4 regions of the Pseudomonas sp. ABa2 genome follow, and region 4 is predicted to be linked to each of the others. Evidence: riboswitches for the same ligand, from Rfam matches in the RefSeq annotation. Region 4 holds a riboswitch; each other region holds the start of a gene.
The links. Region 4 has a riboswitch for cobalamin ahead of cobW (cobalamin biosynthesis protein CobW). Riboswitches for the same ligand answer to the same signal wherever they lie in the genome.
Positions count from the first base shown of each region.

Region 1: linked by a shared signal. The riboswitch ahead of AC1G9C_RS03440 (TonB-dependent receptor domain-containing protein) and the one ahead of cobW (cobalamin biosynthesis protein CobW) in region 4 are both predicted to bind cobalamin.
Region 2: linked by a shared signal. The riboswitch ahead of cobO (cob(I)yrinic acid a,c-diamide adenosyltransferase) and the one ahead of cobW (cobalamin biosynthesis protein CobW) in region 4 are both predicted to bind cobalamin.
Region 3: linked by a shared signal. The riboswitch ahead of AC1G9C_RS20945 (energy-coupling factor ABC transporter permease) and the one ahead of cobW (cobalamin biosynthesis protein CobW) in region 4 are both predicted to bind cobalamin.

Region 1 covers NZ_CM155239.1:708,355-713,394, reverse strand. Annotated here, with positions in the region: gene AC1G9C_RS03450 (carboxyl transferase domain-containing protein) at 1-180, shown strand, start outside; gene dxs (1-deoxy-D-xylulose-5-phosphate synthase) at 284-2,191, shown strand; cobalamin riboswitch at 2,265-2,467, shown strand; gene AC1G9C_RS03440 (TonB-dependent receptor domain-containing protein) at 2,558-4,444, shown strand; gene AC1G9C_RS03435 (cobalamin-binding protein) at 4,479-5,040, opposite strand, start outside.
Region 2 covers NZ_CM155239.1:3,131,566-3,136,605, forward strand. Annotated here, with positions in the region: gene cbiB (adenosylcobinamide-phosphate synthase CbiB) at 1-196, opposite strand, end outside; gene bluB (5,6-dimethylbenzimidazole synthase) at 224-877, opposite strand; gene AC1G9C_RS15025 (cobyrinic acid a,c-diamide synthase CobB) at 874-2,166, opposite strand; gene cobO (cob(I)yrinic acid a,c-diamide adenosyltransferase) at 2,163-2,774, opposite strand; cobalamin riboswitch at 2,948-3,152, opposite strand; gene AC1G9C_RS15035 (hypothetical protein) at 3,192-3,512, opposite strand; gene AC1G9C_RS15040 (O-methyltransferase) at 3,519-4,178, opposite strand; gene AC1G9C_RS15045 (C40 family peptidase) at 4,175-4,693, opposite strand; gene AC1G9C_RS15050 (C40 family peptidase) at 4,780-5,040, opposite strand, start outside.
Region 3 covers NZ_CM155239.1:4,305,520-4,310,559, reverse strand. Annotated here, with positions in the region: gene AC1G9C_RS20955 (acyl-CoA dehydrogenase family protein) at 1-1,125, shown strand, start outside; gene AC1G9C_RS20950 (carbonic anhydrase) at 1,179-1,922, opposite strand; cobalamin riboswitch at 2,247-2,445, shown strand; gene AC1G9C_RS20945 (energy-coupling factor ABC transporter permease) at 2,501-3,181, shown strand; gene AC1G9C_RS20940 (hypothetical protein) at 3,191-3,913, opposite strand; gene AC1G9C_RS20935 (DUF3703 domain-containing protein) at 4,018-4,347, shown strand; gene amn (AMP nucleosidase) at 4,413-5,040, shown strand, end outside.
Region 4 covers NZ_CM155239.1:5,161,463-5,166,502, reverse strand. Annotated here, with positions in the region: gene AC1G9C_RS24830 (hypothetical protein) at 114-344, shown strand; gene cobM (precorrin-4 C(11)-methyltransferase) at 566-1,321, opposite strand; gene AC1G9C_RS24820 (cobalamin biosynthesis protein) at 1,318-1,758, opposite strand; cobalamin riboswitch at 1,845-2,042, shown strand; gene cobW (cobalamin biosynthesis protein CobW) at 2,138-3,187, shown strand; gene cobN (cobaltochelatase subunit CobN) at 3,261-5,040, shown strand, end outside.

The DNA.
Region 1 (5,040 bases), 740 kb from region 4:
GACAAGCTGGTGGCCAAGGCCTACGAAAACGGCAAGGCGCTGAACATGGCCAGCTACCTGGAAATCGATGCGGTGATCGACCCGGCCGACAGCCGCGCCTGGCTGCTCCGCGGGCTGGCCGCCACGCCCCGACCGGCGCGGTGCGAGGGGCGCAAGCGGCCGTTCGTCGATACCTGGTAGAGGCCTGGCGCAGGGGCGCCGGCCTGTCGCGCAGGGCTTGAAGCTTGCGGCGGTGGTTTTCGGGTAAACTGCGCATCTTTTTACGCCTATAACGATTCGCCTGATGCCGACCACTTTCCACGAGATCCCCCGCGAGCGCCCGCTGACGCCCCTGCTGGACCGCGCCAACACGCCGGACGAGCTGCGCCGGCTGGCCGAAGCGGACCTGGAAACCCTCGCCGACGAACTGCGCCAGTACCTGCTGTACAGCGTCGGCCAGAGCGGTGGCCATTTCGGCGCCGGCCTCGGCGTGATCGAGCTGACCATCGCCCTGCATTACGTCTTCGACACCCCCGACGACCGCCTGGTGTGGGACGTCGGCCACCAGGCCTACCCGCACAAGATCCTCACCGGCCGCCGCGAGCGCATGGCCACGCTGCGCCAGAAGGACGGCCTGGCCGCCTTCCCGCGCCGCAGCGAGAGCGAGTACGACACCTTCGGCGTCGGCCACTCCAGCACCAGCATCAGCGCCGCACTGGGCATGGCCATCGCCGCCCGCCTGCAGGGCGAGCGGCGCAAGAGCGTGGCGGTGATCGGCGACGGCGCGCTGACCGCCGGCATGGCCTTCGAGGCGCTCAACCACGCCAGCGAGGTCGGCGCCAACATGCTGGTGGTGCTCAACGACAACGACATGTCGATCTCCAAGAATGTCGGCGGGCTGTCCAACTACCTGGCCAAGATCCTCTCCAGCCGCACCTACGCCAGCATGCGCGAGGGCAGCAAGAAGATCCTCTCGCGCCTGCCTGGCGCCTGGGAGATCGCGCGCAAGACCGAGGAACACGCCAAGGGCATGCTGGTACCCGGCACCCTGTTCGAGGAACTGGGCTGGAACTATATCGGCCCCATCGACGGCCACGACCTGCCCACCCTGCTCGCCACCCTGCGCAATATGCGCGACCTGGACGGCCCGCAGTTCCTCCATGTGGTGACCAAGAAGGGCAAGGGCTTCGCCCCGGCCGAGGCCGACCCGATCGGCTACCACGCCATTACCAAGCTGGAGCCGGTCAAGCCCGATGCCGCGCCGCTCTCCAGCCAGAAACGGCCGGCCGGCCCGAAATACTCCAACGTGTTCGGCCAGTGGCTGTGCGACATGGCCGCAGCAGACTCGCGCCTGGTCGGCATCACCCCGGCGATGAAGGAAGGCTCGGACCTGGTGGCCTTCGCCGAACGCTTCCCGGCGCGCTACTTCGATGTCGCCATCGCCGAGCAGCACGCCGTCACCCTGGCCGCCGGCATGGCCTGCGACGGGGTCAAGCCGGTGGTGGCGATCTACTCGACCTTCCTCCAGCGCGGCTACGACCAGCTGATCCACGACGTGGCGGTGCAGAACCTCGACGTGCTGTTCGCCATCGACCGCGCCGGCCTGGTCGGCGAGGACGGCCCGACCCACGCCGGCAGCTTCGATATCTCCTACCTGCGCTGCATCCCCGGCATGCTGGTGATGACCCCCAGCGACGAGAACGAGCTGCGCCGCATGCTCACCACCGGCTACCTGTTCGACGGCCCGGCGGCGGTGCGCTACCCGCGCGGCAGCGGCCCCAACGCCACCATCGACCCAGGCCTGGCGCCGCTGGAAATCGGCAAGGGCCTGATCCGTCGCCAGGGCCGCCGCGTCGCCCTGCTGGCCTTCGGCGTGCAACTGGCCGAGGCGCTGCAGGTCGGCGAGACGCTGGACGCCACGGTGGTCGACATGCGTTTCGTCAAACCGCTGGACGCCGCCCTGCTGCGCGAACTGGCGGCCAGCCACGAGCTGCTGGTGAGCATCGAGGAAAACGCGGTGATGGGCGGCGCCGGCAGCGCGGTCGGCGAGTTCCTCGCCGCCGAGAACATCGTCAAGCCGCTGCTGCAGCTGGGCCTGCCCGACTACTACGTCGAACACGCCAAGCCGGCGCAGATGCTCAAAGAATGCGGCCTCGACCAGGCCGGCATCGAAGCCGCGGTGCGCGCGCGCCTGGCCCAGTTGCCCGCCTGAACATGAGACCCGCTCATCGCTGAATGAGCGGACCTTGCTTGTCATTCATCCCGCCGCGCACTAGGGTGCGCGGCATTGCATGTTCCGCCAGGGTGCGCCGCTAACACGGCGTGAAACGGGAAGTCGGTGCGCCCATCCGGGCAATCCCGACGCTGCCCCCGCAACGGTAATCGACGGCAGGCCGCAAGCCTGCACCTTGTCCACGGCCACTGGGTATTCCCGGGAAGGCGGACCGGGGTCGTGAGCCCGGAGACCGGCCCCGGCGGTGCGACTGGTGTTGCGGAGGGCCGCACCGTCAAGCGCCGCCCTGCGCGCGCTTGCCCCTGCCCTCCTCGAACGTCTGCCGACCTTTGAGGAATATCCCTGATGAAACTGTCCCCCCTGGCCCTGGCCATCGCCGTTCTGCCCGGCCTCGCCCTGGCCGCCGAACCCTACGCCGCCGAGCCGCTGGTGATCACCTCCGGGCGCCTGGCCGAACCGCAAGCCCAGGCCACCGCCGCCACCACGGTGTTCGAGCGGGCGGATATCGAGCGTTTGCAGGTCAGCAGCGTGCCCGATCTGCTCAGCCGCGTCCCTGGCGTATCCATCGTGCAGAACGGCGGCCGCGGCAGCCTGACCAGCCTGTTTCTGCGTGGCGCCAACGCCAACCAGACTCTGGTGCTGGTCGACGGCGTGCGTCTGAATGCCGCCGCCAGCGGCCTGGCCCGCCTGGAATTCCTCAGCCCCGAGCAGATCGAGCGCATCGAGGTGGTGCGCGGCCCACGTTCGGCGCTGTATGGCGCCGACGCCATCGGCGGGGTGATCCAGATTTTCACCCGCCAGGGCGAGGCCGGCCTGCAACCGCGCCTGCGCCTGGCCGCCGGTAGCCAGCAGACCTTCGAACGCAGCCTGGGACTGTCCGGCGGCGACCAGCGCACGCGTTTCGACCTCGGCGCCAGCCTGGTCGAGCGCGCCGGCTTCGACCGCTCAGCAGACGCTCGCGGCTATGACGGCGACCACGACGGCCTGCGCCGCAAGGCCTTCAACCTGAGCCTGCAGCACCGCTTCAACGAACGCCTCGAAGGCGGTCTGAGCCTGCTCGAACAGCATGGCGAGAGCGAGTACGACGACCTGTTCAGCTTCGTGCCGGGCAACCCCAGCGAGCGCTTCAGCGTTTCCACTGCCGCGGCCCATCTCGAGGCGCAGCTCGCCGAGCGCTGGAGCAGTCGCCTGGAGCTCGGCCACGGCGAGGACAAGAGCGACAACCGCGACCCGCTGAACGCCAGCAACAACTATCAGTACAACACCTACCGCGACAGCGCGGGCTGGCTCAACACCCTGCAACTGAGCGACGCCCAGCAGCTGCTGCTCGGTCTCGACTGGTACGAGGACCGCCTGGGCAGCGACAGCGAGTTCAGCCAGACCGAGCGCTGGAACCGGGCCGCCTTCGTCCAGCACCGCTTCCGTGGCGAGGGCTTCGCCACCGAGCTGGGCCTGCGCCACGACGACAACCAGCAGTTCGGCAGCGAGAACACCTGGAACGCGGCACTGAGCCTGGACCTGAGCGAGCGTCTCGAGCTGCTGCTGAGCTACGGCGAGGGCTTCCACGCGCCGACCTTCAACGACCTGTATTTCCCCACCAGCTCGTTCTATGGCGGCAACCCGAACCTGGCCCCCGAGCGCTCGAAGACCTACGAGGTGCAACTGCGCGGCGAGCACCTGGACAGCCGCTGGAGCCTGTCGGCCTACCGCACCGAGGTCGAAGACCTGATCACCGTAGTCAGCGATCCGCTGACCTTCTTCAGCACCCCGATGAACGTCAACCAGGCACGCCTGCAAGGCCTGGAACTGAGCCTGGAACGCGAGGTGCTGGGCTGGCAGGCCGCTCTCGGCGCCAGCCTGCTCGACCCACGTGATCGCGACAGCGGCCACACCCTGCCGCGCCGCGCCAAACGCAGCCTGAGCCTGGATCTGGACCGTCAGTTCGGCGCCTTCGCCGCCGGCCTCACCTGGCAGGCCGTCTCCGGGCGCTACGACGATGCCGCCAACACCCGCGAGATCGCCGGCTACGGCCTGCTGGGCGCGCGGGCCAGCTGGCGGATGAACGAGGAGCTGCTGTGGCAGGTCAAGGTCGACAACCTGCTGGACAAGGACTATTCCCAGGCGCTGTACAGCCGACCGAACGACCCCTTCTTCGGTAGCGTGAGTTACTACGGCTACCGCGAGGAAGGCCGCAGCGCCCTGCTCTCGCTGACCTGGACGCCGCAACTCTGATCCCGGTGCTCACGGTGCACCAAGCCGCTCCAGGCTAACGCGCCGTGGCCAGCCGCTCGCACAGCCGCTCGATGGCGCCGAGCATCTGCCGGCTGGGCCGCTCCAGGCCCCTGTCCGGCACCGCCCAGACCTGGCCGCGGCGCACCGCGCGCAGCTGCGGCCAGGCCTGCCAGCTCGACAGTTCGGCATTGCTGCCGCCGAGAATCACCTCGGGGTCGCGCGCCAGCACCGCCTCGATGCCGACCTGGGGCGCCGGCTGGCTCAGGTCGGCGAACAGGTTGCGCGCGCCGCACACCGCCAGCGCATCGCCGATCAGCTGCTCGCCGCCGATGGTATAGAGCGGCTGGTGCCAGACCTGATAGAACACCGCCAACGGCCGCTCGCGCCGGTAACGCTGGCGCAACCCGGCCAGCTCGGCGCGAAACTCCGCCGCCAGCCGCTCGCCCCGTTCGGCGCGACCGATACGCTCGGCGATAAGGATAAAGGCCTCGGCCAACTGGTCGAGGCGCGCCGGCTCGACCACCAGCAGGGGAATGCCGAAACGCTGCAACTGCGCCTGCTGCGCCGCCGGCACGCTGCCTGGAGCGATCAGGATC
Region 2 (5,040 bases), 2.0 Mb from region 4:
TCAGCAGGGTCAGCGGCAGCACCGCCAGGCACCAGGCGCTCACCCCATGGCTGCGCCAGCCGCCGCCGGCGGGGTTGAAGCGCTGCTCCAAACGATTCGCCAGGCGCCCGAAGGCCACCAGCGGGTGGCCCTGCTTCGGCTCGCCGAGCGCGGCGTCCAGCGCCACCCCGGCCAGGGTGCTGAGCGCCAGGCTCATCGCCACCGCCCGTTGCCAGTGGATAGGTCAGTCAACACGTTCTCCCCATCGATTCTCGAACAGCAGCTCGGCGAGCGGCCGCGGCCTGGCCCAGCCCTCTTCCACCAGCATCGGCTGGTCATAGAAGGCCGCGACCGGCCCCAGGCAGAGCAGCGCCACCGGCTTGCTGCCGGCGGGCATGCCCAGCAGCGCGGCCAACGCCTCGGGCTCGAACAACGACACCCAGCCCAGGCCCAAGCCTTCGGCGCGGGCGGCCAGCCAGAGATTCTGAATGGCGCAGGCCACCGACGCCATATCCATTTCCGGCAGGGTGCGGCGGCCGAAGACATGCTTTTGGCGCCCGTCCATCAACGCCACCGCCAGCAGCTCGGCGCACTCGCGAATACCCTCGACCTTGAGCCGCATGAATTCATCGGAGCGTTCGCCCAGCGCCTCGGCGGTGCGCACCCGCTCAGCCTCCACCAGCGCGTAGGCGGCTTCGCGCAATTGCGGGTCGCTGATGCGCAGAAAGCGCCAGGGCTGCATCAGGCCGACGCTGGGTGCGCGGTGCGCCGCCTCCAGCAGGCGTGCCAGCACCTCGGCCGGCACCTCGCCGCCACTGAAATGACGCATGTCGCGGCGCTCGGCGATGGCGCGATAGACCGCGGCGCGCTCAGCGGCGCTGAAGGCCTGGTCGCTCATGGACGCAACAGCGCCGCCGCCGCCAGGGGATTGGACGGCAGGTAGAAGTGGATATAGCTGGCCGTCAGCCGTCCCAGGCGATAGACCGCCTCGGCCACCGCCTTGCCGTTCGGGCAACGGCCCAGAGCCAGCGGCGCCAGCGGGCTGTCCAGGCGCGAATGGTGGTAGCTGTGGCCACGCAGCTCGCCTTCCGGCAACGTCACCTGCTGCAGGGCCAGGGCGGTCAATCGCGGTTGCAGCGCGGCGCGGCCGGCCAGCAGGCCGAGCATGCGGCCGCTGGCGCCCTGCTTGTCGGCCAGCTCGTCGAGCAGATAGAGCATGCCGCCGCACTCGGCGAGGATCGGCTTGCCGGCCTGGTGATGGGCGCGGATCGCCGCGGCCATGGCCTGGTTGCCTTGCAGCTGGGCCAGATGCAATTCGGGGTAGCCGCCGGGCAGGTAGAGGCTGTCCACCTGCGGCAGGCCGTCGCCGGCCAGCGGCGAGAAGAATTCGAGTTCGGCGCCCAGCTCGCGCAGCAGATCGAGGTTGGCCTGGTAGAGAAAGGCGAAGGCGCCATCGCGCGCCACGCCGATGCGCACGCCGGCCAGCAGCGGCTCGACCACCCGCGGCGGCGGCGCGGCAAAGCGCACCGGTGCCGGCAAGGCCACCTCGGCGCTGGCGGCCAGGGCATCGGCGGCGGCATCCAGGCGCGCATCCAGGTCGGCCAGCTCCTGCGCCTGCACCAACCCCAGGTGGCGGCTGGGCAGCTCCACCGCGGCATTGCGCGGCAGCGCGCCGTACCAGCGGATAGTCGGCGGCAGCGCAGCGCGCAGGATCTCGCCGTGACGGGCGCTGGCCACCCGGTTGCCGAGCACGCCGGCGAACGGCAGGTCGGGCTGGAAGGTCGCCAGGCCATGGGCCAGGGCGCCGAAGGTCTGGGCCATGGCCGAACCGTCGATCACCCCCAGCACCGGCACGCCGAACTGCCGCGCCAGGTCGGCCGCCGAGGGCTGGCCGTCGAACAGGCCCATCACCCCCTCGATCAGGATCAGCTCGGCCTCGCCCGCCGCCTGCCAGAGCAGGCGGCGGCTCTCCGCCTCGCCGACCATGGCCAGGTCGAGCTGGTACACCGGCGCGCCGCTGGCGCGGGCGAGGATCATCGGGTCGAGGAAATCCGGGCCGCACTTGAACACCCGCACCCGCCGACCCTGACGGCTGTGCAGGCGCGCCAGGGCGGCGGTGACGGTGGTCTTGCCCTGCCCCGAGGCTGGCGCGGCGATCAGCAGCGCCGGGCACTGGCGCGAGGTCAAAACTCCACCCCCTTCTGCGCCTTCACCCCGGCCTTGAAGGCATGCTTGACCAGGCCCATCTCGGTCACCGTATCGGCCGCCTCGATCATCCCCGGCAAGGCGCCGCGCCCGGTCACCACCACGTGCTGCGAGAGCGGCCGCGCCTGGATATCGGCGAGCACCGCATCGAGCTGCAGATAACCGTGCTTGAGGGCGATATTCAGCTCGTCCAGCACCACCAGGCCGACGCCCTCGTCGCTCAGCAGGCGCTGCGCCACGGCCCAGGCCTCGCCCGCCTTGGCGATATCGCGCTGGCGATCCTGGGTCTCCCAGGTGAAGCCCTCGCCCATCACGTGGTAGCTGACTTCCTCGGGAAAACGGCGGAAGAAGGCCTCCTCGCCGGTGCTGGCGGCGCCTTTGATGAATTGCACCACGCCGACTTTGATGCCGTGGCCGAGGGCGCGGGCGACCATGCCGAAGGCGCTGCTGCTCTTGCCCTTGCCGTTGCCGCTGTGCACCAGCAGCAGGCCGTACTGGTCCTGGGCCTGGGCGATCTTCGCGTCGATCAGCGCCTTCTTGCGCGCCATGCGCGCCTGGTGCCGGGCGTCGCGATCAGCCGATTCGCTCATCGAAGTTTCCTGGTCTGCGGGCATCCGGGCGCGGGCCGCCGTGCACGACTGGCAAGCTGGCGTGGCGGCATCGTTACGCTCCCGAACACACTGGGCTGGACAAGGCAGGCGGAGAACGGCGCGCGCAGGCCACCGGGAAGGCGAGCCCGCACGCCAGACAACGCCCTCCGCGATGCCGTGGACTGCAGCAGGCCGGTCTCCGGGCTTGTGAGCGAGCCTCGCGGGCTAGCGCCGCGCCTTCCCATGCACGAAGCACAGTGGCAATAGAGCGGCGTTTGACTCACCTACCGTTGCGGGGGCAGCGCCGGATTCTGTACCGGCTTCCCTGTTTCACCTCGTACGCGCGTGGCGTCGGGCACCTGAAGCAAGGCGCGCAGGGTAGAGGCTGGCCGCCTCGCCCGTCAACGCCGACGCGACTCAGTGGCGGGGGACGAAGCCGGCCGGCTTGCGCGCCAGCCACTCGACGAAACCGCGCAAGCGCTCGTCGCCCAGCAACGCTTCGCGGCTGTTGTAGCTCAGTGCCAGCTCCTTCTCGCTGAACAGCCGGTGGATCTGGTTATGGCAGGCGCGACAGACCCAGAGCGTGGCCGTGATGCGTTCGTGGCGGGGATAGCGCTTCTGCACATAGGCCTTGTCGTGCAGGGCCTTGGGGATCAGGTGGTGACGGGTCAGCGCCACCGACCGCGCGCACAGTTCGCAGGCGTCGGGCTGGGGCGGCAGACGGATGGCGTCGGCCACGGCGGCTCAGCGCTTGCGGCACAGGGTCAGGCCGTCGCCCAGCGGCAGCAGCGACAGCTCGACGCGCGCATCGTCCTTGAGCGCCCGGTTCAGCGCCTGAATGGCGCGGGTGTCGGCGCTGTCCGGCTGCGGCTGCAACACCCGGCCGCTCCACAGGGTGTTGTCGAACAGCAGCAGGCCGCCCTGGCGCAACAGGCGCAGCGCCTGCTCCAGGTAGGCCGGGTAGTTGGCCTTGTCGGCGTCGACGAAGATCAGGTCGAAGTCGCCCTGCCCTTCGTGCTCCAGCGCCGCCAGGCTGTCCAGCGCCGGGCCCAGACGCCATTGGATACGCTCGGCCAGACCGGCCTCGGCGAAATAGCGGCGCGCGGTGGCGTTGTAGTCGCCGGGCAGGTCGCAGCAGATCAGCTGACCCTGCGGCCCCATGGCATCGGCTAGGCAAATGGCGCTGTAGCCGGTGAAGGTGCCGACCTCGACGATCCGCCGCGCGCCGACCAGCCGCACCAGCAGGGCCATGAACTGACCCTGCTCCGGGGCGATCTGCCAGCGCGCCTCGCTCAGCTGCGCAGTTTCCGCGCGCAGGCGGGCGAGCAACGGCGACTCGCGCAGGGAGACGTCCAGCAGGTACTGGTAAAGCGCGTCGTCGAGCTGCAGGCTGCGCTGGGTCACGGATTGCGCGCCAGTTCGGGGGCGAGCACGCGCTTGGCGTCCAGATAGGCGCGCTGCCAGTAGCTGTTGTCCAGGCTGTCCAGGCGCACCGTGCCGCCCGAAGACGGCGCGTGGACGAAACGTCCCTCGCCGACATAGATGCCGGCATGACTGACGCCGCGCCCGCCGTTGGTGGCGAAGAACACCAGGTCGCCGCTCTGCAGGGCGTCGCGGCGCACCTTGGGGCTGCGCATGGCGCTCAGCTCGCGGGTCGAACGCGGCAGGCTGATGCCGGCGGCGTCGCGATAGACGTAGCCGATCAGGCCGCTGCAGTCGAAACCGCCGTCTGGGGTATTGCCGCCGTAGCGATAGGGCGTGCCGACCAGGCCGAGGGCGCGGAACAGCACGTCATCGGCGCCGCCCTGGAACTGGCCAGTGGCTGGCGTGTAGCTGGGCTGGGGGGTGGGAGCGCGACTGCTGCAGGCACTCAGCAGCAGGGCGAGAACGAGCAGGGCAACACGGGTCGTGACGGGCATGAGCGAGGCGATCCTGAGCCTGGATGCGCCCTACTCTGCCGGCTCACGACGAACGGCGCAACCCTGCGGGGCCGCGCCGCAAGCCATCAGGGATGACGCTTGGCGGCCTGCTCGTCGTCCACCTGGGCCAGGGCGAGGACGCGTTTGGCCTGCAGGTAGCTGCGATTCCAGTAGCTGTCGTCCAGGCTGTCGATGCGCACGCCGCCGCTGCGGCTGCTGCTGGAATGGATGAACTGGTCGTCGCCGAGGTAGATGCCGGCGTGGCTGACGCGGCCTCGGCCGCGGTCGTTGAACAGGATCAGATCGCCCGGTTCCAGGTCGGCGCGGGCCACCTTGGGCGCGTCCAG
Region 3 (5,040 bases), 860 kb from region 4:
AAGAGCGGTGTCACCATCGGCATGGCCATGACCGAGAAACAGGGCGGCACCGACGTGCGCGCCAACACCACCCGCGCCTATCCGGTCGGCATCGGCGGGCCGGGGCAGGCCTACGAGCTGGTCGGGCACAAGTGGTTCTGCTCGGCGCCGATGTGCGACGCCTTCCTCACCCTGGCGCAGACCGACAAGGGCCTGTCCTGCTTCCTGCTGCCGCGCCACCGTCCGGACGGCACGCGCAACCAGTTCTACATCCAGCGCCTGAAGAACAAGCTGGGCAACTGGGCCAACGCCTCCAGCGAGGTGGAATACCGCGGCGCCTTCGCCTGGATGCTCGGCGAGGAGGGGCGCGGCGTGCCGACCATCATCGAGATGGTGGCCATGACCCGCTTCGACTGCATGGTCGGCTCCAGCAGCCTGATGCGCCAGGCGCTGACCCAGGCCGCGCACCACTGTGCGCACCGCCAGGTCGGCGGCAAGCTGCTGGCCGACCAGCCGCTGATGCAGAACGTGCTGGCCGACCTGGCGCTGGAGAGCGAGGCGGCGCTGGCGTTGTCCATGCGCATGGGCCTCGCGCTGGATCACCTGCATGACGCGCAGGAAGACAAGTTCGCCCGCCTGGTCACCGCCGTGGGCAAGTACTGGATCTGCAAACGCGCGCCGGAAATGATCTACGAGGCCAGCGAATGCATGGGCGGCGCCGGCTACGTCGAGGAAACCATCCTGCCGCGCCTGTACCGCGAAGCGCCGGTCAACTCGATCTGGGAAGGCTCGGGCAACGTGCAATGTTTGGACGTGCTGCGTGCACTGTCCAAGGAGCCGGGCGTGCTCGACGCGTTGTTCGCCGAGCTGGGCGACGGTCACGGCGATACCCGTCTGAAGGCGCATATCCAGCGCTTGAAGGCCGACTTTGCGGATACCGCCGACATCCAGTACCGCGCCCGCCAGCTCACCGAGGACGTGGCCGTGGCGCTGCAGGCCAAGCTGCTGCTGGAGGCCGGCAACGCCACGGTGTCCGACGCCTTTATCGCCAGCCGCCTGGAAGGCCGCGGCCGGGTCTACGGCACCCTGCCGCGCGGCGTCGACGTCGAAGCACTGCTGGCGCGCAGCATGCCGCAGCTGGGCTGAGGGAAGGGGGGGACGCGCCGGCCATCCAGTCGGCGCATCAGCGGCAGGAGGCTTTAGTCGTCGCTCTCCAGCACTTCTCGGCCATTGAGTGGCTGGATCGGCCGCGCGTTCATCGCGTACAGGTGGCGGAACTGTGCCAGTTGCGCCTGGGACAGCTCGACCGGCTGCTTCAGTACGCGCCATTGCACGTTCTCGCTGCACGGCGGGGTGGTCAGCGAGCCGGCGAAGGCATAGTAGCCCTGCTGCGGCGGCAGTAGGGTTTGCGGGGCGAAGCTGTCGGCCAGCTCGACTTTCTCGCCCGCCCTGGTCGGCATGGCATCGAACACCTGACCCAGAGCCTGATTCTGCTCGCCTTCCCTGAACAGCACTGCCACCACCGCCAGGCGGCCATCGGCGGCTTGGTGGACGAAGTGCGCGACCATCGGGAATGCCCGCCCGGCGATGTGCTCCTCGCTTGGCGTGTGGAAATGGAACTGCACCAGGCGGTAGGGCTCGCCGTCGATCTCGACGCCGCCGGCATTGGCCAGGTTCACCTGGACGGTGTGGCCGTTGTTCACTACCTCCGCTGGGCTGGCCTGGTAGTCGAACATGATGCGCGGCAGGGAGGCTCGCGTGGCATCGCGGATGTCGATCGGCGATTGGGCATGGCCAATCGCGCAGGTTTCGTAGCCTGGGGCCAGCTGGGACCAGTGTGCGGGGCCCTCCTTGCCCTGGTAGTTCCAGTGCGGTTGCTGCTCGGCAGCCATGGCGCCGGTTGCGAACAGGGCTGTCAACGCGACGATCAGGGGTTTCTTCATATGCGCTCTCGTTACCGGATGATGGATCTGCGGGCTCGCGTGATCTGCAGTCGGCGCGGGTGCAGGAACACTACGATTGCCTTGTAATAAATGGTTACATATACCCGCGCGCAACGTGACGGTTGCCGCACTGGCGGGGAAGCGAGCGCCTCCAGCACCGCATCTGCTCAGCCAGTGAGGCGCTCCTGCCGCGGATGCCCCTCAGCCGTCGCGACGCGAGCGACAGATCAGTGACAGGCCCGGCTCTGGTGGGTTCCGAATCTCGCCGAGGAGCCTGGTGCGGGCGCGGTTGAGAGCGGGCGCTGTCTTTTGTCCGTGCGGCCGGGTAAGGTGGCCGCCGATGGTTCCGGCCCCAGGGTCGGATGAAAAGGGAACAGGGTGCGGCGCCGCGTCGCCAATGCCCTGGCTGCCCCCGCAACTGTAAGCGGCGAACGACGCCCATATGCCACTGGCCCACAGGCCGGGAAGGCGGGCGAAGTGTCGAGCCGCGAGCCAGGAGACCTGCCATCGCCGTCGGGCGCTTGCGCCCATCCCCTCCATCCGGATCGTCGCGCGGTGGGCGCGACCAAGGAACCCTTATGCATATCGAACCCGGCGTCGTCGAAGGCGCCAAGATCCTGCTCAGCTACGCCACTGCCGTCACCGGCCTCGGCCTGACCGCCAAACTGGCCCGCGATGCCATCCGCGACAACGGCGGGGTGGTCGCCCTGGCGCTACGCAGCCTGTTGACCACCGCCCTGGTGTTCTGCTTCTTCGAGGTCCTGCCGCGTCATCCGGTGGGCGTCTCGGAGGTCCACCTGATCCTCGGCTCGACCCTGCTGCTGCTGTTCGGCGCCGGCGCCGCGGCCATCGGTCTGGCCGTCGGCCTGCTGTTGCAAGGGCTGCTGTTCGCCCAGTTCGACCTGCCGCAGTACGGCATGAACGTCACCACCCTGCTGCTGCCGCTGTGGGGCATCCAGCTGCTGGCCAAGCGCATCGTCGCGCCGGGCACCGCCTACGTGGATCTCTCCTACAAGCAGGCGCTGGCGCTGTCGACCGCCTACCAGGGCGGCATCGTCGCCTGGGTGGCGTTCTGGGCCTTCTACGGTCAGGGCTTCGCCGGCGACAACCTGGCGGCGGTGGGCAGCTTCGGCCTGGCCTACATGAGCGTGATCCTGATCGAGCCGCTGATCGATCTGGGCGTGCTGGCCGCGGCCAAGGCGCTGGCGCGTTTCAGCCAGGGTCCGCTGTTCAACGTGCGCCTGCACCAGGCCGCCTGACCCGTAGCGTTACTTGCGGCGCTGCCAGATCATCTTGCCGGTATTGCTCTCGGTGACCAGGTACGGGTCGCTGAAGCGATAGTAAGCGGCGGGCTGGTAGTAGGCGGCGCCGTCCAGGCGCACCAGCAGCACGCCGTTGTCGCTGCGCCAGCGGCCGCGGTACTGCAGTTCGCCCGGGCTGTTGAAACTCCAGTCGCTGCCGCCGCCGGCCGCCAGGCTCCATTGTGCGACGCTGCCGTCGGCGCCCAGCTGCAGGGTCAGCAGGGTGGCGAAAGCGGCGAAGCTGGCGCCGCCGCTGTTGATCTGCTTCTCGTGAATCCAGGTGCCGATCAGCGCCGGGTCCAGGCGTTTCGCCGCGACTGGCGCGTCGGCCGGCGCGCCACGCTGGAACAGCGCCTGGCGCTCCAGCACCTGGCCGTTGCGCGGGTCGCGCGCGGCGATGCTGACGTTGAGCATGGCGTTGGCGTAGGTGGCGTTCATATTGGCGATCACCAGCCCGGACTGCGGGTCGCTGATCTCGGCGCGCAGCAACTGGCCGTCGTAATGACCCTTGAGGTTCAGGCGCAGACGCTGGTTTTCCACATACTGCCCTTCCACCGTCTGGCCCTGGCTGTTCAGGATCAGTTCGGCCGGCAGGCCGTCGAGGTTGGCGTGGTAGTGGCCGTCCAGCTCGCCGGCGAGCAGGACGGGAGCGAGCAGGGGCAGCAGGAGCAGGCTGAGCAGGCGTGGCATGGGGCGGCCCTCGGGCAGGCGCTATGCGGCTAAGCCTAGTCGCTTGACCGCGGGGCCGCCCCAGGCTTGCAGACTGTCCCGGTCGCCTACTCTGGAGCACCGCCATGAACCGTCGCCAAGCCTTCCACCACGAACTGCAACTGGCCCGCCGTCTGCGCTGCCTGGGCGATGCCGCGGGCGAACTGCGCCATCTGGAGCGTGCCCATATCCTCAGCCAGCCGAGTTTTCTCCAGCACGGCCTGAGCCACTGGCTGATGCTGCTGTGGGCCTGGCGCCGGCGCGACTGGGCCGAGCTGGTCGCGCAGCTGCTGCGTCTGCCGGGCAGCCTGGGGTCGCTGCTGGGCCTCTACCCGCTGGGCAATCCCGGCACGCGCCGGGTCGGGCCGCTGACGCCGCAGCCCGTGCCGGAGGATCTTGCTCGCCTGCTGCGCTGAGCGCTATGCCTGGCGCTGCCGGAACAGGCAAGATAGGGGCGTTCGATCAACCAGGAAGGTGCGCCGTGAAACCCTGTGCCGATGAATTCGTCGTTGCCTTTACCCCGGAAGAGGCGGTCGACCGCCTCGCCGCCCTCCACCAGCAGGCCACCGGCGCCCTCAGCCGGGCGCTGAAACGCTACCTCAAGGAGCGCATCAAGCCCGACGCCGGCGAGCATTGTCTGTTCCGCTATCCCGAGCTGCGCCTGACCTACCTGTGCCAGGGCGAGGTGCCGACCACCGTGCGCGCCTACGCCAAGGTGCAGGTGCCGGGTACCTACAGCGTCACCGTGACCCAGCCGGCGGCCTTTCGCAAATACCTGCTGGAGCAGCTGCGGCCGCTGATGCACGACTTCACCCTGCGCGTGGAAGTCGGCATGAGCCAGCAGAACATTCCCTATCCCTACGTGGTGGAGCAGGGCGACGAGCTGGCCGGCAGCGGGGTGACCGCCGCCGAGCTGGCGCGGGTGTTCCCCAGCACCGACCTGTCCGCCGCCACCGACGGCACCGCCGACGGCCTGTACGACTGGGAGAACACCGACCCGCTGCCGCTGGCGCTGTTCGACGCGGCCCGGGTGGATTTCTCCCTGCGCCGCCTGGTGCACTACACCGGCAGCGACTGGCGCCACGTGCAGCCGTGGATTCTGCTGACCA
Region 4 (5,040 bases):
GGTTTAGTCCACCAGCGCCAGTAGCAGGGCAAAGGAGGCTCACTCATCCCTTACACTGGTGCCAGGCATGCAGGCAGGCTGGGCCCTTGACTCAGGCAGGAACAGGAGAGCGGATGAAGTGCGCAGATGTGAAACGCAGAACGGCCGAGGGCGTTCTGTTCGATACCCAGATCATGGTCAACCCGGCCAATACCACGGAGTGGATCGTGTTGTTCAAGAAAGACGCGGGCCGCAGCTTCTTTCTGGTGGATGAAGACGAGCAGGTGCAGACCTTTGCCAGCCTGGATGCACTAATGCCGGAGCTGCGGGCTCTGGGTATCAAGCGGGTCGAGGTGCAGCTGTGAGCAGTTGCTCACAGTTGCCGGGGATCAACTTGTGGATATCCTCGTGATACCTGGCTAAAGCCCTGATAGATAGGGTCTTTCAGCGATTTGTACAGAAACTGCACGCCTGCATGCCCACTATCCACAGAGCACCTGGATAACAGGCTTTCTATCCTGTTGATAAGGCTCTGAAATCCAGAGATAGCAAGGCTTCCAGCGCTTTGTTCGGTTTTTCGCCAAGCTCAATCGGTGCCGGGACGGTAGAGATGACGATGCGCCGCGTCGTACAGCGCCGATTCGGCGAAGGCGCCCGGATCTAGCACGCGGCCGACCAGGATCAGCGCAGTGCGGCGAAAGTCCTTGGCGGCGACCTTGGCCTCGATATCGGCCAAGGTGCCCTGTACCCAGTCCTGATCGGGCCAGCTCGCCCTGTGGATAACCGCGATGGGGCAGTCGGCGCCATAGTGCGGCAGCAGCTCGCCGACTATGGCCGGCAGCTGACGCACGCCGAGGTGGATGGCCAGGGTCGCGCGGTGCCTGGCCAGGTCATGCAACTGCTCGCCCTCGGGCATCGGCGAGGTGGTGCCGTAGCGGGTAAGGATCAGGGTCTGCGACACGCCGGGCAGGGTCAGTTCGCTTTCCAGCAAGGCGGCGCAAGCAGCGGTGGCGGTGACCCCGGGGACTATCTCGAAGGGGATGCCGAGGGCGCGCAACTCGCGAATCTGCTCGCCGATGGCACCGTACAGCGAGGGGTCGCCGGAATGCACGCGGGCCACGTCCTGGCCGCGCTTATGGGCCTGGCGCAGCAGTTCGATAATCTCGCTCAGGTGCAATTCGGCGGTATTCACCACCCGTTCGGCGCTATGGCCCTGCAGCACCGCCTCGGGCACCAGCGAGCCGGCGTAGAGGATCACCGGGCACGAACGGATCAGGCGCTGCCCCTTGACGGTGATCAGCTCGGGGTCGCCGGGGCCGGCGCCGATAAAGTAGACGGTCATGCTGCGGGCTCTCTCTCGAAAGTGGCCAGCGCACAGGTGGCGTTGGCCGTGCGGTTTTTCTCGCCGAGCAGACGAGGCGTGGCGCCCAGGCGGGCGGCCAGGGCCAGGGCGCAGGGCTCGGCCACCGCGGGGCTGCCGGTGACGGACTGGACCAGGGCGTTGCCGCCGGTGGCCGACTGCTGAGGCGCGAGTTCTTCGCTGCTGAAGAACTGCGGCCTCAGCTTCAGCTGCTCGGCCAGTTCCTGCAGTGCCGTTTCCTCGCGCTTGTGGGCGATGCTGGCCAATCCGGCCAGGTTATCCACAGTCAGCTCATGCTGGCTTAGGCTGTGGATAAGCAGGGCTAGCAGCTCGTCCAGGCTGCAGCCGCGCCGGCAGCCCAGTCCGGCCACCACCTGCGGCGGCGATGCTGAGCGGCATGTGGAAGAGGCGGGCAGCATAGGCGGTATTCGGGCTGAGTGGCGGCGTAGCTCAACATGGCGCCCCCCACCGGTCAACCGCGATTGACCGACCGCCGCGGCCTGCGTAGCCTTCTCGCGTTCGAGGTTCTTCCCGGCAGTGCCGCCGGGAAGCTAAGAGGGAACAGGGTCGATGCCCTGGCTGCCCCCGCAACTGTAAACGGTCTCAAGCCCTTCGACACACCACTGCCCTATGGCGGGAAGGTGAAGGGTCGCGTATTACGCAGACCGTGAGCCAGGAGACCTGCCTCGTTTCGTCAGCCAACTGTTCGGACGGGGTGATCCGACGCGGCCAGCATGCTCGCGCGTGCTTGTCTGCCCGTCCCCGTCCGCCGAATTTATCGTCGCCACGGGGCCCGCCATGAAAACCCTCGCCAAACTGCCCGTCACCATCGTCACCGGTTTTCTCGGTGCCGGCAAAACCACCTTGTTGCGCCATCTGCTGGCTCACGCCGAGGGGCGCCGTATCGCGGTGATCGTCAACGAGTTCGGCGAGCTGGGCATCGACGGCGAGATCCTCAAGCAGTGCGCCATCGGCTGCAGCGAGGAAGAGGCCATGGGCCGCGTCTTCGAGCTGGCCAATGGCTGCCTGTGCTGCACGGTGCAGGAAGAGTTCTTCCCGGTGATGCGCGAGTTGGTGGCGCGGCGTGACGATCTCGACCATATCCTGATCGAGACTAGCGGCCTGGCCCTGCCCAAGCCGCTGGTGCAGGCCTTCAACTGGCCGGAAATCCGCAACGCCTGCACCGTCGATGCGGTGATCACCGTAGTCGACAGCCCGGCTGTGCTGGCCGGCACCTTCGCCGCCTTCCCCGAGCAGGTGGACGCGCAGCGCCAGCTCGACCCCAACCTCGACCACGAATCGCCGCTGCACGAGCTGTTCGCCGATCAGCTGGCCAGCGCCGACCTGGTGATCCTCAACAAGGCCGACCTGCTCGACGCCGAGGCGCTGGCCGCGGTACGCGCGGAGGTGGCCGAGGAGCTGCCGGCGGCGGTCAAGGTGATCGAGGCGCATGGCGGCGAGTTGCCGCTGGACGTGCTGCTGGGCCTGAACAGCGAAACCGAGCTGCATATCGACAGCCGCCGCACCCATCACGACGATGAAGACGACGACCACGATCACGAAGAATTCGCTTCGTTCCACGTGGAACTACCCGAAGCCGAGGAGGCGCGCCTGCTGGCCGCGCTGAAGGACGCGGTGGGCAAACACGGCATCCTGCGGGTCAAGGGCTTCGCCGCCATCCCTGGCAAACCGATGCGTCTGTTGGTCCAGGGTGTCGGCCAGCGCTTCGACCGCCACTTCGACCGCGCCTGGCAGGCCGACGAGCCGCGCCTGAGCCGCCTGGTGCTGATTGGCCAGCAGCTCGACCGCGCGGCCATCGAAGCCGAGCTGCAAGCGGCGCTGGTTTGATGGTGATCGCCGGCAAGCCGGCTCCTACACATCCCGCAGGAGCCGGCTTGCCGGCGATTTATCGGGACCTCTGATGCACCTTCTACGCACCCAGCCCGGCGCCCAGTTACCCGCCGACAGCATCGCCGACCTCGGCCAGACCCCGGCCGAGCTGGTGATCCTGTGCACCGGCGATTCGCACCTGTCCTTGCTGGCCGAGGCCGCGCGGCAGCTGCCGGACGATTACCCCAGCCTGCGCCTGGCCAGCCCGGCGCAGCTGAGCAACCACGCCTCGGTGGACTACTACGTCGAGCAGGTGCTGCAGCACGCCAAGGTCATCCTGATCTCGGTGCATGGTGGCGTCAGCTACTGGCGCTACGGCATCGAGCGCCTGGTGGAGCTGGGGACGCGCGGCGCCAGGGTGATCATGGTGCCGGGCGACGACAAGCCCGACCCTGAGCTGAGTGCGCTCGGCAACGTCGCCGAGGAAGATAGCCAGCGCCTCTGGCAATACCTGCGCCAGGGCGGGCTGGACAACGCGCGCCAGCTGTTTCGCTGCATCGGCAGCCGCTGGCTGGGGCGTGACGACAGTTGGCGGGAGCCACAGCCGCTACCGCGTGTCGGCCTCTATCACCCGCAGCACAGTCCGGCCACGCTGGCCGCCTGGCGTGCGCAGTGGCAACCCGGCGCGCCTGTGGCGGCGCTGCTGTTCTACCGCAACCATGTGCAGTCGGCGAACACCGCCTTCGTCGATGCCTTCTGCCGGCATTTGCAGGCCCAGGGCCTCAACCCGCTGCCGATTGCCGTGGCCAGCCTCAAGGAACCGGCCTGCCTGTATCAGGTGCAGGAGTGGCTGGATGACACCCAGGCTGCGCTGATCATCAATACCACCGGCTTTGCCCTGTCCAACCCCGAGGCGCCGCAGGCGCGGGTGTTCCGTCGCGATATCCCGGTGCTGCAGGCCATCTGCGCGCTGGACAACCAGGCGCAGTGGCAGGCCAGCGCCCAGGGCCTGGGCTCGCGTGACCTGGCGATGCACGTGGTGCTGCCGGAGCTGGATGGCCGGCTGATCGGCACCGCCATCAGCTTCAAGGGCCTGGCCTGGCGCAGCGAGCGTAGCCAGAGCGATGTGCTGTGCTACCAGGCGCATGAATCGGGCATGGCCTTCGTCGCCGAGCTGGCACGTAACTGGTGCAAGTTGGCGCTTAAAAGCAACAATCAGAAGCGAATCGCGCTGATCCTGGCCAATTACCCGACCCGTGACGGCCGCATCGGCAACGGCGTCGGCCTGGATACCCCGGCCGCCGCGCTGAATGTCCTCCGCGCGCTGCAACAGCAGGGCTACCCGGTGGATAAGCTGCCGGACAGCGGCACCGCACTTGTCTACAGCCTGCTCGGTGGCGTCACCAACGATCTGGATGGCCTGGATTCGCGCCCCTGTGCGCAGAGTCTGGCACTGGATGACTATCTGCGGTTCTTCCACAGCCTGCCTGAGCAAAATCAGCAGGCGGTGCGCGAACGTTGGGACGAGCCGCAGCAGGATCCGATGTTCCGCAGCGGGCGGATGATGGTGGCCGGCCTGCGCTTCGGTCTCACCTTCGTCGGCATCCAGCCGGCGCGCGGCTACCAGCTCGACCCGGCGGCGGTATACCACGACCCCGATCTGGTGCCGCCGCACGGCTATATCGCCTTCTACGCCTGGCTGCGCACGGCCTTCGCCGCCGATGCGCTGATCCACGTTGGCAAGCACGGCAACCTGGAATGGCTGCCGGGCAAGAGCGTCGGCCTCTCCGAGGGCTGCTGGCCGCAGGCGCTGATCGGCCCGCTGCCGAATATCTATCCCTTTATCGTCAACGATCCGGGCGAGGGGGCGC